DNA from 2 places in the Nocardiopsis sp. LOL_012 genome. Region 1 is predicted to be linked to the other one. Evidence: riboswitches for the same ligand, from Rfam matches in the RefSeq annotation. Region 1 holds a riboswitch; the other holds the start of a gene.

Evidence for each region. A riboswitch is a leader RNA that binds a small molecule or an ion and turns the genes downstream of it on or off. The one in region 1 is predicted to bind thiamine pyrophosphate.
Region 2: it holds a riboswitch for thiamine pyrophosphate, as region 1 does, so the genes downstream of both, thiO (glycine oxidase ThiO) here and ACFHWE_RS06710 (ECF transporter S component) in region 1, are expected to answer to the same signal.

The regions. Positions count from the first base shown of each region.
Region 1 covers NZ_JBHMIV010000007.1:97,654-103,469, reverse strand. The annotation lists gene ACFHWE_RS06720 (transglycosylase domain-containing protein) at 131-2,266, shown strand; TPP riboswitch at 2,308-2,416, shown strand; gene ACFHWE_RS06715 (ECF transporter S component) at 2,522-3,133, shown strand; TPP riboswitch at 3,286-3,394, shown strand; gene ACFHWE_RS06710 (ECF transporter S component) at 3,498-4,109, shown strand; gene ACFHWE_RS06705 (ABC transporter ATP-binding protein) at 4,115-5,677, shown strand; gene ACFHWE_RS06700 (energy-coupling factor transporter transmembrane component T family protein) at 5,689-5,816, shown strand, end outside.
Region 2 covers NZ_JBHMIV010000009.1:107,246-113,061, reverse strand. The annotation lists gene ACFHWE_RS08285 (hypothetical protein) at 1-124, shown strand, start outside; gene ACFHWE_RS08280 (hypothetical protein) at 121-1,032, shown strand; gene ACFHWE_RS08275 (hypothetical protein) at 1,055-1,507, shown strand; gene ACFHWE_RS08270 (Rv2175c family DNA-binding protein) at 1,679-2,038, opposite strand; TPP riboswitch at 2,165-2,276, shown strand; gene thiO (glycine oxidase ThiO) at 2,274-3,452, shown strand; gene thiS (sulfur carrier protein ThiS) at 3,443-3,658, shown strand; gene ACFHWE_RS08255 (thiazole synthase) at 3,661-4,431, shown strand; gene pknB (Stk1 family PASTA domain-containing Ser/Thr kinase) at 4,673-5,816, shown strand, end outside.

The sequences.
Region 1 (5,816 bases):
ATCTATGTGTTTTGCCATGGGTTGGGGAAGTTTTTCGATGACACGTCCCTCGCCGCCGGGGTCCGTCCGCAGCGGCCCTGCGAGTGTGGGCTCCGAGAGCTGTCTTTGAACGCGGCTGTGAGGGGGGCCTGTGACTGGGGCTGGCGGCAAGGGGACAGGAGCGCTCTGGCGAAGGCACGACCTCGCCCGGCTCGCGGGGACCGCGGCACTGGCCGGGCTGCTGGTGGCCGCCCTCGTCCTGCCGTGGGCCGGTGTCCTGGGCCTCATGGGCCGCGACACCGCACGGGCCTTCATGGCGATGCCCGACGAACTGGAGATGCCCCACCTGTCACAGCGGGTCCTGCTCACGGACGTCGAGGGGGAGCGGATCGCGGAGGTCGCCGAACGCGAGCGCGAGGTGGTCACCCTCGACCGCATGGGCACTTGGGCGCCCGCGGCCCTGATGGCGATCGAGGACGCCCGCTTCTACGAGCACAACGGCTTCGACCTCCAGGGCTTCGTGCGGGCCGCGGTGCGCACCCTCCAGGGCGACACCCAGGGCGGCTCCACCATCACCCAGCAGTTCGTGAAGAACGCGCTCATCGAGTCCGCCGTCACCGACGAGGAGGTGGCCCTGGCCCAGGAGCGCACCCTGTCCCGCAAGGTGGTCGAACTGCGCTACGCCCTCGGCATCGAGGAGCGGATGACCAAGGACGAGATCCTGGAGGGCTACCTGAACCTCGCCTACTTCGGCGCGGGCGCGCACGGGATCGAGGTGGCCGCCCAGCGGTACTTCTCCGTGCCCGCCGCCGAACTGGACCCGGGCCAGGCCGCGCTGCTGGCCGGGCTCGTGCGGGCGCCCTCCTACTACGACCCCCTGAGCAACCCGGAGGCGGCCCGGGCCCGGCGCGACCTCGTCCTGGACCGGATGGTCGCCGTGGGGGAGCTGGGTGAGGCCGAGGCGGCGCGCTACGCCGCCGAGGACCTGAATCTGGAACCGACCCCGCGCGGGGGGAGCTGCTACTCCAGTGACCACCCGTTCTTCTGCGACTACGTCATCCGCTGGCTCTCGCGCACGGACGTCCTGGGCGAGACGGAGGAGGAGCGCCTGCAACTGATGCGGCACGGCGGCCTGACCGTGCGCACGACGCTGGACAGCGGCATGCAGGCCGCAGCCAAGGCGGCCGTCGACGACCGCGTGCCGAGCGAGGGGTCGGCGAAGTTCGCCGTGCAGGCCCTGGTCGAGCCCGGTACCGGGGAGGTGCGGGCGATGGCCCAGAACCTGCGGTACGGGTTCGACGAGTCGGACCCCGGCACCACCTCCATCAACCTCGCGGTGGACCGGATCGACGGGGGTGGCAACGGCTACCAGGCGGGATCGACGTTCAAGGCGTTCACCCTCGCCGCCGCGCTCGACGCCGGGCTGGGGTACGGGACGAGTTTCTCCTCGCCCAAGGAGCTGGAGGTGAAGGGCCTGACCAACTGTGACGGCGGACAGATGGCGCCCTGGGAGGTGCGCAACGCCGGGGAGAGCAGCGCGGGCTCGCACAACATGCTCAGCGGGACCCGGGGCTCGGTGAACACCTACTTCGCGCAGCTCCAGCGCAAGGTGGGCCTGTGCGAGACCGCGCGGATGGCCGAGCGGCTGGGCGTGCACCGCGCCGACGGGGCGCCGCTGGGGGTGTGGAGCTCCTTCACCCTGGGGGACCAGGAGGTCTCGCCGCTGACCATGGCCGCCGCCTACGCCACCTTCGCGGCCCGGGGCGTGTACTGCGAGCCCCTGCCGGTGCGCTCCATCACCGCCGGCCGGCCCGAGAGCGAGTCCTACCGGGAGATCCCGGTGGAGTCCGAATGCGAGCAGGTCATCGACCAGCACGTGGCCGACGGTGTCAACCACCTGCTCCAGGAGCCCCTCAACGGCGGGACCGCCGCCGGGCTGGGGATCGGACGCGCCGCCGCGGGCAAGACGGGGACGACCGACAGCGCCGCCTACGCGTGGTTCGCCGGTTACACGCCGGGCCTGGCCGGAGCCGTGGCCGTCGGCGACATCCGCGGTGGTGAGAGCCACCCCCTGGAGGGGGTGACCATCGGCGGGCGCTACTACGGCATCGTCTACGGCGGGACCCTGCCCGGTCCGATCTGGAGCGACACCATGAGCCGGGCGACCGCGTCGCTGCCCGCGAACGGTTTCGCGAGTTCGCCCAAGGTCTTCGGAAACCCCGACGCGGAGCCGGAGGACGACGACGGGGACGACGGCGGCGGGGACGGGACCCAGGCCGAAGAATAGGGCCCCTTGTCAGATACGCCGCCTTATGGCACATAATGGATGCCGACCGACAGGGGAGCGCATGAGCGCTGAGAGTGCGGCACCGAGGCCGCAGACCCTTACACACCTGATCTGGGTCATGCCAGCGAAGGAAGTCGTAGGAACCGTCACCGGTGGCGTGTGTCCCGCGCACCGGTTCCCGGCGCGCGCGGCGCCGCGCTGCCCGGGGGCGCTCTTGGCCGCATGAGCCCTCGTCACACCGGCGAAGGGACACCGATGAGCAACGACACCCGTACGACGGGAGCCTGGAAGGAAACCGTCGGCAGGGCACGCGAGTGGCGCACCGTCGACGTCGTGGTGGCCGCCGTCATCGGCGTCGCCGTCGGCGCCGTGTTCTGGCTGTGGAACATCCTGTGGACCGTCACCACGCCGCTGTTCGTGGCCTTCCCGCCCGGACAGGCCGTCATCTACGGCATGTGGATGATCTCCGGCGTGCTGGGCGGGCTGATCATCCGCAAGCCCGGGGCCGCCCTGCTCACCTCGGTCGCCGCCGCTTCGGTGTCGGCCGTGCTGGGCACCCAGTGGGGGATCATGGTGATCCTCGACGGCACCCTCCAGGGGATCCTGCCCGAACTGGTCTTCCTCCTCCTGGGCTACCGTCGCTGGGGCATGGGCGCGGCCGTCCTCGCCGCCGCGGTCGCCGGGATCTCTCCCGCCATTCGCGACAACGTCTTCTACAACGTCACCTGGCCGCTGGGCTACCAGATCGCCTACGGCCTCATCGTCATCGCCAGCTCGGCGGCCATCGCCGGGGTGGGTGCCCGCCTGCTGACCACCGCCCTGGCCAAGGCGGGCGCGCTGGCCCCCTTCCCCTCGGCCCGGGGCTGAGTCGGCGACCCGACCGTCGAACCCGGTGGTCGGGTCCTCCGGGGAGGGCAGGCCTGCACTCCTGCACGCACCGGCCGGTCATCCGGCACGAGCAACGAGGCGAGGTAGCACCTCTTGTTGTCATACATGACGATCTCTAACGCATAATGGGTGCCGATCGACAGGGGAGCGCATGAGCGCTGAGAGTGCGGCACCGAGGCCGCAGACCCTTACACACCTGATCTGGGTCATGTCGGCGAAGGAAGTCGTAGGAACCGTCACCGGTGGCGTGCGTTCCGCGCGCCGGTTTCCGGCGTGCGGTGCCGCGCTGCCCGGGGGCGCTTTTGGCCGCGTGAGCCCTTGTCACACCGGCGAAGGGACACCGATGAGCAACGACACCCCCTCCTCCCAGGAACGGAGAGACACCGTCGACAGGGTATGGGGCTGGCATGCGGCCGACCTTGTGGCCGTTGCCGTGATCGGGGTCGCCGTCGGCGCCGTGTTCTGGCTGTGGAACATCCTGTGGACCGTCACCACGCCGCTGTTCGTGGCCTTCCCGCCCGGACAGGCCGTCATCTACGGCATGTGGATGATCTCCGGCGTGCTGGGCGGGCTGATCATCCGCAAGCCCGGGGCCGCCCTGCTCACCTCGGTCGTCGCCGCCTCGGTGTCGGCCGTGCTGGGCAACCATTGGGAGATCATCGTCCTCTTCCACGGTGCCCTCCAGGGGATCCTGCCCGAACTGGTCTTCCTCCTCCTGGGCTACCGCCGCTGGGGCATGGGCGCGGCCGTCCTCGCCGCCGCGGTCGCCGGACTCTCTCCCGCCATTCGCGACAACGTCTTCTACAACCTCACCTGGCCGCTGGGCTACCAGATCGCCTACGCCCTCATCGCCGTCGCCAGCTCGGCGGCCATCGCCGGGGTGGGTGCCCGCCTGCTGACCACCGCCCTGGCCAAGGCGGGCGCGCTGGCCCCCTTCCCCTCGGCCCGGGGCTGAGCCCGGTGGGCAGCACCACAGGTCCCTGCGGAGCGCGCGTCGAGCTCTCCGGCTGGGGATGGAAGCACTCCGGACGCACCGCCCACGCCCTGCGCGGCGTGGACCTGACCGTCGAACCCGGTGAGCGGGTCCTGCTGTTGGGGGCCTCCGGCGCGGGCAAGTCGACGCTCCTGCACGCGCTGGCCGGGCTCACCGGCCCCGACGGCGCCATCGCTGGAGACCAGGAGGGCACCCTCCTGGTGGACGGTGCCCCGGCCGACCGGCGCCGGGGCGCGGTCGGCCTCGTCGGCCAGGACCCCGAGACCCAGCTCGTGATGGCGCGCGCGGGCGACGACGTGGCCTTCGGCCCGGAGAACCTGGGTGTGGCCCCCGAGCTGATCTGGCCGCGCGTCGACGCCGCCCTGGCTGCGGTGGGCTTCCCCTACGGGCGGAGCCATCCCACCGGTGCCCTGTCCGGAGGGGAGAAGCAGCGCCTGGCGCTCGCCGGGGCGCTGGCCATGCGCCCCCGCCTGCTGCTGCTGGACGAGCCCACGGCCAACCTCGACCCGGAGGGCGCCGCACTCGTCCGGGGCGTGCTCTCGACCCTGTTGGCGGAGACCGAGGCGACACTGGTGCTGGTCGAGCACCGGGTGGCCGACGTCGTGGACCTGGTGGACCGCGTCGTGGTCCTGGAACCGGGTGGCGGTGTGGCCGCCGACGGGCCGCCCGGCTCCGTCTTCGCCGAGCACGGCGCGGCCCTCGCCGGACAGGGGGTGTGGATCCCCGGCGCCGAACCCGCGCCCGTGGTGCCCGCCGCCCCCGGCGGGCCGGTGCTCGCCGAGGCGGCCGGGGTCGCCGCACGCACTCCGAGGGAGCCGGGGGTGCGCGCCGCGCCGCCGCGCACGGTGCTCTCGGACGTGGACCTGGCGGTGGCGGCCGGTACCGCCACTGCCCTGACCGGTCCCAACGGCGCGGGCAAGTCCACGCTGCTGATGATGCTCGCGGGGCTGACCCGGCCCCACCGGGGCGTGGTGCTGCCGCGCGGCCCGTTGGCCGGGGCCGACCGGCGTCCGCTGCGCCGCTGGCCCGCCCGGCGCCTGGCACGGCACGTGGGCACGGTCTTCCAGCACGCCGAGGACCAGTTCGTGACGGGGACGGTCCGCGACGAACTGCTCTTCGCGCCGCTGCGGGCGGGGGCCGCGCGGGCCGAGGCCGAGGGGTGGGTCGGTGAACTCCTGGAGCGGCTGCGCCTGACCGCGCTGGCCGACGTGCACCCCTACACGCTCTCGGGGGGCGAGAAGCGTCGGCTGTCCGTGGCCACGGCGCTCAGTTCCGGCCCTCTGCATGCCCCGGACGTCCTGGTGCTGGACGAGCCGACCTTCGGGCAGGACACGCGCACGTGGCGGGAGCTGGTGGAGCTGCTGGGGGCGCTGCGCGCCGAGGGGCGTGCCGTGGTCATGGCCACCCACGACGAGCCGCTCCTGCGCTCCCTGGCGGACGTGCGGGTACGGGTGGCCGACGGGCGGACCGAGGTGTGCGCGGACGGCCCGGAGCGGGCGGGGCCACGGCCGGAGAGGGACGGTGGGTGAGCGTGGGCGACATGCTGACACTGGAGGTGCCCCGCGGCGGCGCCCGCCACTGGCTGGCCGCGCGCAACCCGGCTGCCAAGCTCCTGGCAGCCCTGGTCCTGGGACTCGGGCTGGTCCCGGCGGTGGACGCGGTCACCGG
Region 2 (5,816 bases), on a different contig from region 1:
GGACATGTGGATCGACAGGGTCCGCTCCTTCGACACCTCGACCTGGCCGGCTGCGGCCATGATGGGGTGGGGCCTCCAAGGTCCCGCCCCTGTCCGGTGGCCTTCAGGAAGGACCCCATCATGAAGCAGACCCGGATCGACCGGCTGCGCACCCGGCTCACCGCCGAAGCAGGTATCGACACGGTCAAGGCCCAAACGCTGCACAGTTGGGAGCTCTCCCACGTCGAACGCCTCACCACCAGGGACGGCGGCACGGTGGTCCTCAAGGTCGCTAGCGAGCCGTTCACCCGTGAGGCCGACCACCTGCACTGCGCCCACCGCGCCGGGATACGTGTTCCTCGCCTCCTGGGTGTCGTGCACGAGGCGTCAACGGTGGGGATGCTCCAGAAGGATCTGGGGCCGGGGGTGCGCGAACCCACCGACGCGGACGGGATCGCGGCAGCGCTGGCCCTGCACACCGCGTCCGTGCCCGGCCACCTTGAGGAAGGCGGTAGCGCGTGGCTCACCTGCCTGCCACAGCGAGCTCTGGACACCGTCGGTGCACTGCGCGAGCGGGGCAGGTGGGGAGACACCGAGCGGATCGCCGACCTTCTGCGCCTGGTCTCGGACGCCGCTCCGGCACGCGCCCAGGGTGCGGAACTGGCCCCCTACGGGTGGGTGCACTCAGAGTTCCACCCCACCAGTCTGATCGTCACCGGCGAAGGCGTGTCCGTCCTCGACCTGGCGCGCACCTTCCACGGGCCGGGCCTGATGGACCTGGCGTCCTGGCACGGCACCGTCGACCCCGCGGACCCAGACCTGTTGGCCGGTTTCCTGGACTCCTATGTCGAGGCGGGCGGGCCCGCACAGACCCTGAGCCGCCGGGGCGGACTGGACGCGGCCCGGTGGGCGCTGGGCTGGCACCGTGTATGGATCGTGGAGTGGTACCTGTCCCAGGCCGCCCGGTGGATGGACAACCCCGAGACCGACCCCCTGTACATCCGCGTGGTGGGCACCCATCTGGAGGAAGCCACCGCTCTGCTCGACCTTTGACAGACCGATGAGGAGCCCCGTGATGGCCGTACCAGCCCAAATCCACCCCTTCGAGCAGATGACCACCCCTGGGGGTGTGCAGGTACCCGTCGATGAGGACCTCGTCCCACTCCTGGAGCGCTTGTGGGCGCTGGGAATGCGCACGAAATCGAGTTGTCAGGACTACGGGGCCCTGCTGGCGATGTCCGCCCCCGGTCTGCCCGCAGGAGACCAGAGGTGGGTCGACTTCCACGCCGACCGCTGCTGGGTGGAGATGGACGCCGCCGATGCTGAGGAACTGGTGGGCCTGCTGTCCCGAGACGGCGAGTTGCGGATGGCCGTGTCCCAGTGGGGAACGGCCCGGTCATGGCTGTGCGTGCGCCCCCTCCTACCGGCTTTGGAGAAGACCAGCGGCCACACCGCTTCCAGCGCCCACCTGTTCTTTCCCCGGGAGCACCTGGACCGGGTACTGCACGTACTCTCTGCCGTGAGCTGAGGGCTTCCCGTACCGCACCACGCACCCGAAGCGCAGCCGGGAGGGATCACGCCGCAGGCGGCCTCTGAGAGCGGCGTCAGGCGCGGCCGTCCCGCCCCGCGGTCGAAGTTCTCCCCGGAACGAGAATCGACGCCCGTCCTCGCCGCAGAGCGCATCTCGGCCCCATGGCGACTAGAACGCCATCCCCTGGGCCCTTCGGCGCACCTCGGTCCCGCGGTTCTCGCGCATGGCCTGGATGGGGGTGCCCGGCAGCGAGTCGTCGGGGGTGAACAGCCAGCGCAGCGCCTCCTCGGTGGAGAAGCCCGCGTCGGTGAGCAGCACCAGCGTGCCCGGTAGACCCTTGACGAGGTCGGTGCCGTCGATGAACGCCGCGGGTATGGACAGTTCACCGCCCCGGACCAGCCCCATCATCCGCTTCTCACGGATCAGCGTCTTGATCCGGTTGGGGCTCACGCCCAGCGGCCCGGCCGCCTCCTTGAGCGTCAGCCACTCGCCGATCAGTGCGTCGATGTCGGGTTCGCTTCGTGTCACCCCTCCAATCTGCCACACGCGCCGCGAAGGCGCGCACCTTCGCGCCCCGGGGCGGACGTTCGCGGGGGGTGAACCGCCTCTCAGTGGTGCTCCACGGCGTGTCGACTACGATGAGGTGGCAGAACACGAACGTCCCGCGGGAGCCGGGTGGAGCCGGCTGAGAGGGAGGCCGGTCCGCCTCCGACCGCATGAACCTGATCCGGGTCATACCGGCGAAGGGAGTGGCACCGAAGCCATGCCCACCTCCGATTCCGGCGTGGTCGTGGTCGGCGGCGGCCTCATCGGGCGCGTCACGGCCTGGCGCGCCGCGCAGCGGGGCCTGCCGGTCACCGTCGTCCAGCCCGCGGCCTCCGACGCGGGCGCCGCCTCCACGGTCGCGGCGGGCATGCTCACTCCGGCCACCGAGGCGGCCTTCGGCGAGGAGCCGCTCATGGAGCTGGGCCTCCGGTCGGCGGGTCTGTACGCGGACTTCGTCGCCGAGCTGGAGGCCGCCTCGGGTGTGGAGGTGGGCTACCGCACCAGCGGGACCCTGCTGGTCGCCTTCGACCGCGACGACCTGGCCGCCCTCGCCGACCTGCACGGCCTCCAGGAGCGCCTGGGCGTGGCGGGTGAGCGCCTGACCGGCCGCGAGTGCCGCCGGCTGGAGCCGATGCTGGCGCCCTCGGTGCGCGGCGGCCTGCTCTGCCCCGATGACCACTCCGTGGACCCCCGGCGCCTGCTGCGGGCCCTGTCGGCGGCGGGCGGGCGCGCCGGTGTGTCCGAGGTGTCCGACCGCGCCGTGGGGGTCCTCTCCCCCGGCCCGGGCGGAGCCCGGCTGGGTGTGCGCCTGTCCGGGGGGCGGACCCTGCCCGCGGACCAGGTGGTCCTGGCCGCCGGGTGCTGGGGCGAACGGATCGCCGTCCCCGAACCGGTGGTGCCGGCGCTGCGCCCGGTCAAGGGCCAACTGCTGCGCATGCGCGGTCCGGAGGGGGAGCCGCCGATCGTCGGGCGGACCGTCCGGGGCCTGGTCCGGGGGTTCCCCGTCTACTTCGTCCCGCGCGAGGACGGGGAGGTGGTGGTCGGCGCCACTCAGGAGGAGCTGGGGCACGACACCGCGCTCACCGCCGGGGGACTGTGGCAGGTGCTCAGGGACGCGCGCGAACTCGTGCCCGGGGTGAGCGAGCTGGAGGTCACCGAGACGTGCGTGGGGCTGCGCCCGGGTTCGCCGGACAACGAACCGCTGCTGGGCCCCACCCGGGTCCCGGGGCTGCACCTAGCCGCCGGGCACTTCCGCCACGGCGTCCTGCTGACGCCGGTGACGGGGGAGGCGATGGCCGAGGTGCTCACCGACGGGGCGCTGCCCGGCTACGCGCGCCGGTTCGCCGCGGACCGTGTGGACGCCGGGGCTTCGACAGGGGAGGGACAGTGGAACTGATCGTCAACGGGGACCGGAGCGAGGTCCCCGAGGGTACGACCGTCGCGGACGTCGTGCGGGGCCTGACCGCCCCCGGCGGGGGCGAGGTCCCGGGCGGTATCGCCGCGGCCGTCAACGACGAGGTGGTCCGCCGGGCGGTGTGGGGGTCGACCCCGCTGTCGCCCGACGACCGCGTGGACGTGCTGACCGCCGTACAGGGGGGTTGAGGATGACCGACACGTTCGACGACCCGCTGGTGATCGCGGGCACCGCCTTCGGCTCCAGGCTGATCACCGGCACCGGCGGCGCTCCGTCGCTGGAGGTGCTGGAGGAGGCGCTCACCGTCTCCGGTACGGAGCTGACGACCGTGGCGATGCGCCGGGTCTCCCCCGGCACCCGCGGTTCGGTCTGGGACGTGCTGGAGCGCAACAAGATCCGGCCCCTGCCCAACACCGCGGGCTGTTTCACCGCGGCCGACGCAGTGCGCACGGCCCGGCTGGGCCGGGAGGCGCTGGGCACCGACTGGGTCAAGCTGGAGGTGGTGGCGGACGAGCACACTCTGCTGCCGGACCCCGTGGAGCTGCTGGAGGCCGCCGAGCTCCTGGTGGACGAGGGCTTCACCGTGCTGCCCTACACCAACGACGACCCGGTCCTGGCCCGGCGGCTGGAGCAGGCCGGGTGCGCGGCGGTGATGCCGCTGGCGGCGCCGATCGGCTCCGGCCTGGGCATCCGCAACCCGCACAACCTGGAGCTGATCGTGGAGGGCGCGGGGGTCCCGGTGATCGTGGACGCCGGGATCGGTACCGCCAGTGACGCCGCGCTGGCGATGGAGCTGGGCTGCGACGCCGTGCTGCTCGCCACCGCCGTGACCCGCGCCCAGGACCCGGTCCTAATGGCGGCGGCGATGCGTGACGCGGTCCGCGCGGGCCGGGCCGCACGCCTGGCGGGGCGGATTCCGGTGCGCCGCCACGCGCGGGCCTCCTCGCCGGCGGTGGACTGACGCCCGGCGCCTTGCGCCCGTCCTCTACCGTGGGTGGGGCGTGCGCCGCCTCGGCGGCGCACGCCCGATGACAACCCAGGCGCGAGCGCCTTCCACGAGCGTGGTTCGGGCGACGCGACCGTGATCCGCGGGGCGGACGGGTACGTGCTTTCCGCTATCGTGTCCGTTCGACACCCGGTGTCGTGTACGCGCCTTCGGGACGCGACCGCCCGTGCTCCCCGCAACAAGGACACTCTCCGCCGTGGACATGACGACTTCCGATCCCCTCGTAGGCGCGACGCTGGACCGACGCTACTTCGTCGAGTCCAGGATCGCCGGTGGCGGGATGGCGACCGTCTACGTCGCCCACGACCTGAGGCTCGACCGGCGACTGGCGCTGAAGGTCATGCACGCGTCGCTCGCCCAGGATCCGACGTTCGTCCAGCGCTTCATCAACGAGGCGCACTCCGTCGCCAAGCTCTCCCACCCCAACGTCGTCCAGGTCTTCGACCAGGGTGAGGACCGGGGGCACGTCTTCCTGGCCATGGAGTACGTTCCGGGACTGACCCTGCGCGAGCACCTGAGGTCGCGCGGCCGCCTGCCGGCGCGCGAGGCGCTCCAGGTGATGGCCCCGGTGCTGGCGGCCCTGGGCGCCGCCCACCAGGCCGGGATGATCCACCGCGACGTCAAGCCGGAGAACGTGCTCATCACCGAGGACGGCCGGGTGAAGGTGGCCGACTTCGGTCTGGCCCGCGCGGTGGAGCAGTCGCAGCAGGGCCTCACCCGCACCGGCACCCTGATGGGCACGGCCGCCTACCTTGCGCCCGAGCAGATCGAACAGGGTGTGGCCGACGCGCGCACCGACGTCTACTCCGCGGGCATCATGCTCTACGAGCTGCTCACCGGTACGCAGCCGCACACCGGTGAGACGCCGATCGCCATCGCCTACCAGCACGTGAACGAGGACGTCCCGCGCCCGTCGCAGTACCTGCCACGACTGTCGCCGGACGTCGACGACCTGGTGACCAAGGGCACCGAGCGCGATCCGCGGTACCGGCCGAGCAACGCGGGCCAGTACCTGGCCAAGCTCCTAGAGGTGCTCGGCCGCATGCCGGAGCGGTCCGAGCCCGCCGCGGGCCCGATGCCGCCGGTGGGCCGGGCCGGGGCGACGGGGTCCTCGATCACCGCGCCCGAGCTGATCGCGGGAGGTGCCGGGCCCGGTACGGAGAACGCCACGATGGTGGTGGACATGGGCGCGGTCCCCCCTTCCGACGACTACGGCGACGGCTACGACGAGGAGGCCGACGAGAGCCTGCGGCGGCGGCGCAACCTCCTGCTCGGTATCGGCGGCGCGATCGTGGCGATCGTGGTGTTCGTCGCCGGGTGGTGGCTGTTCCTCGGCCGCT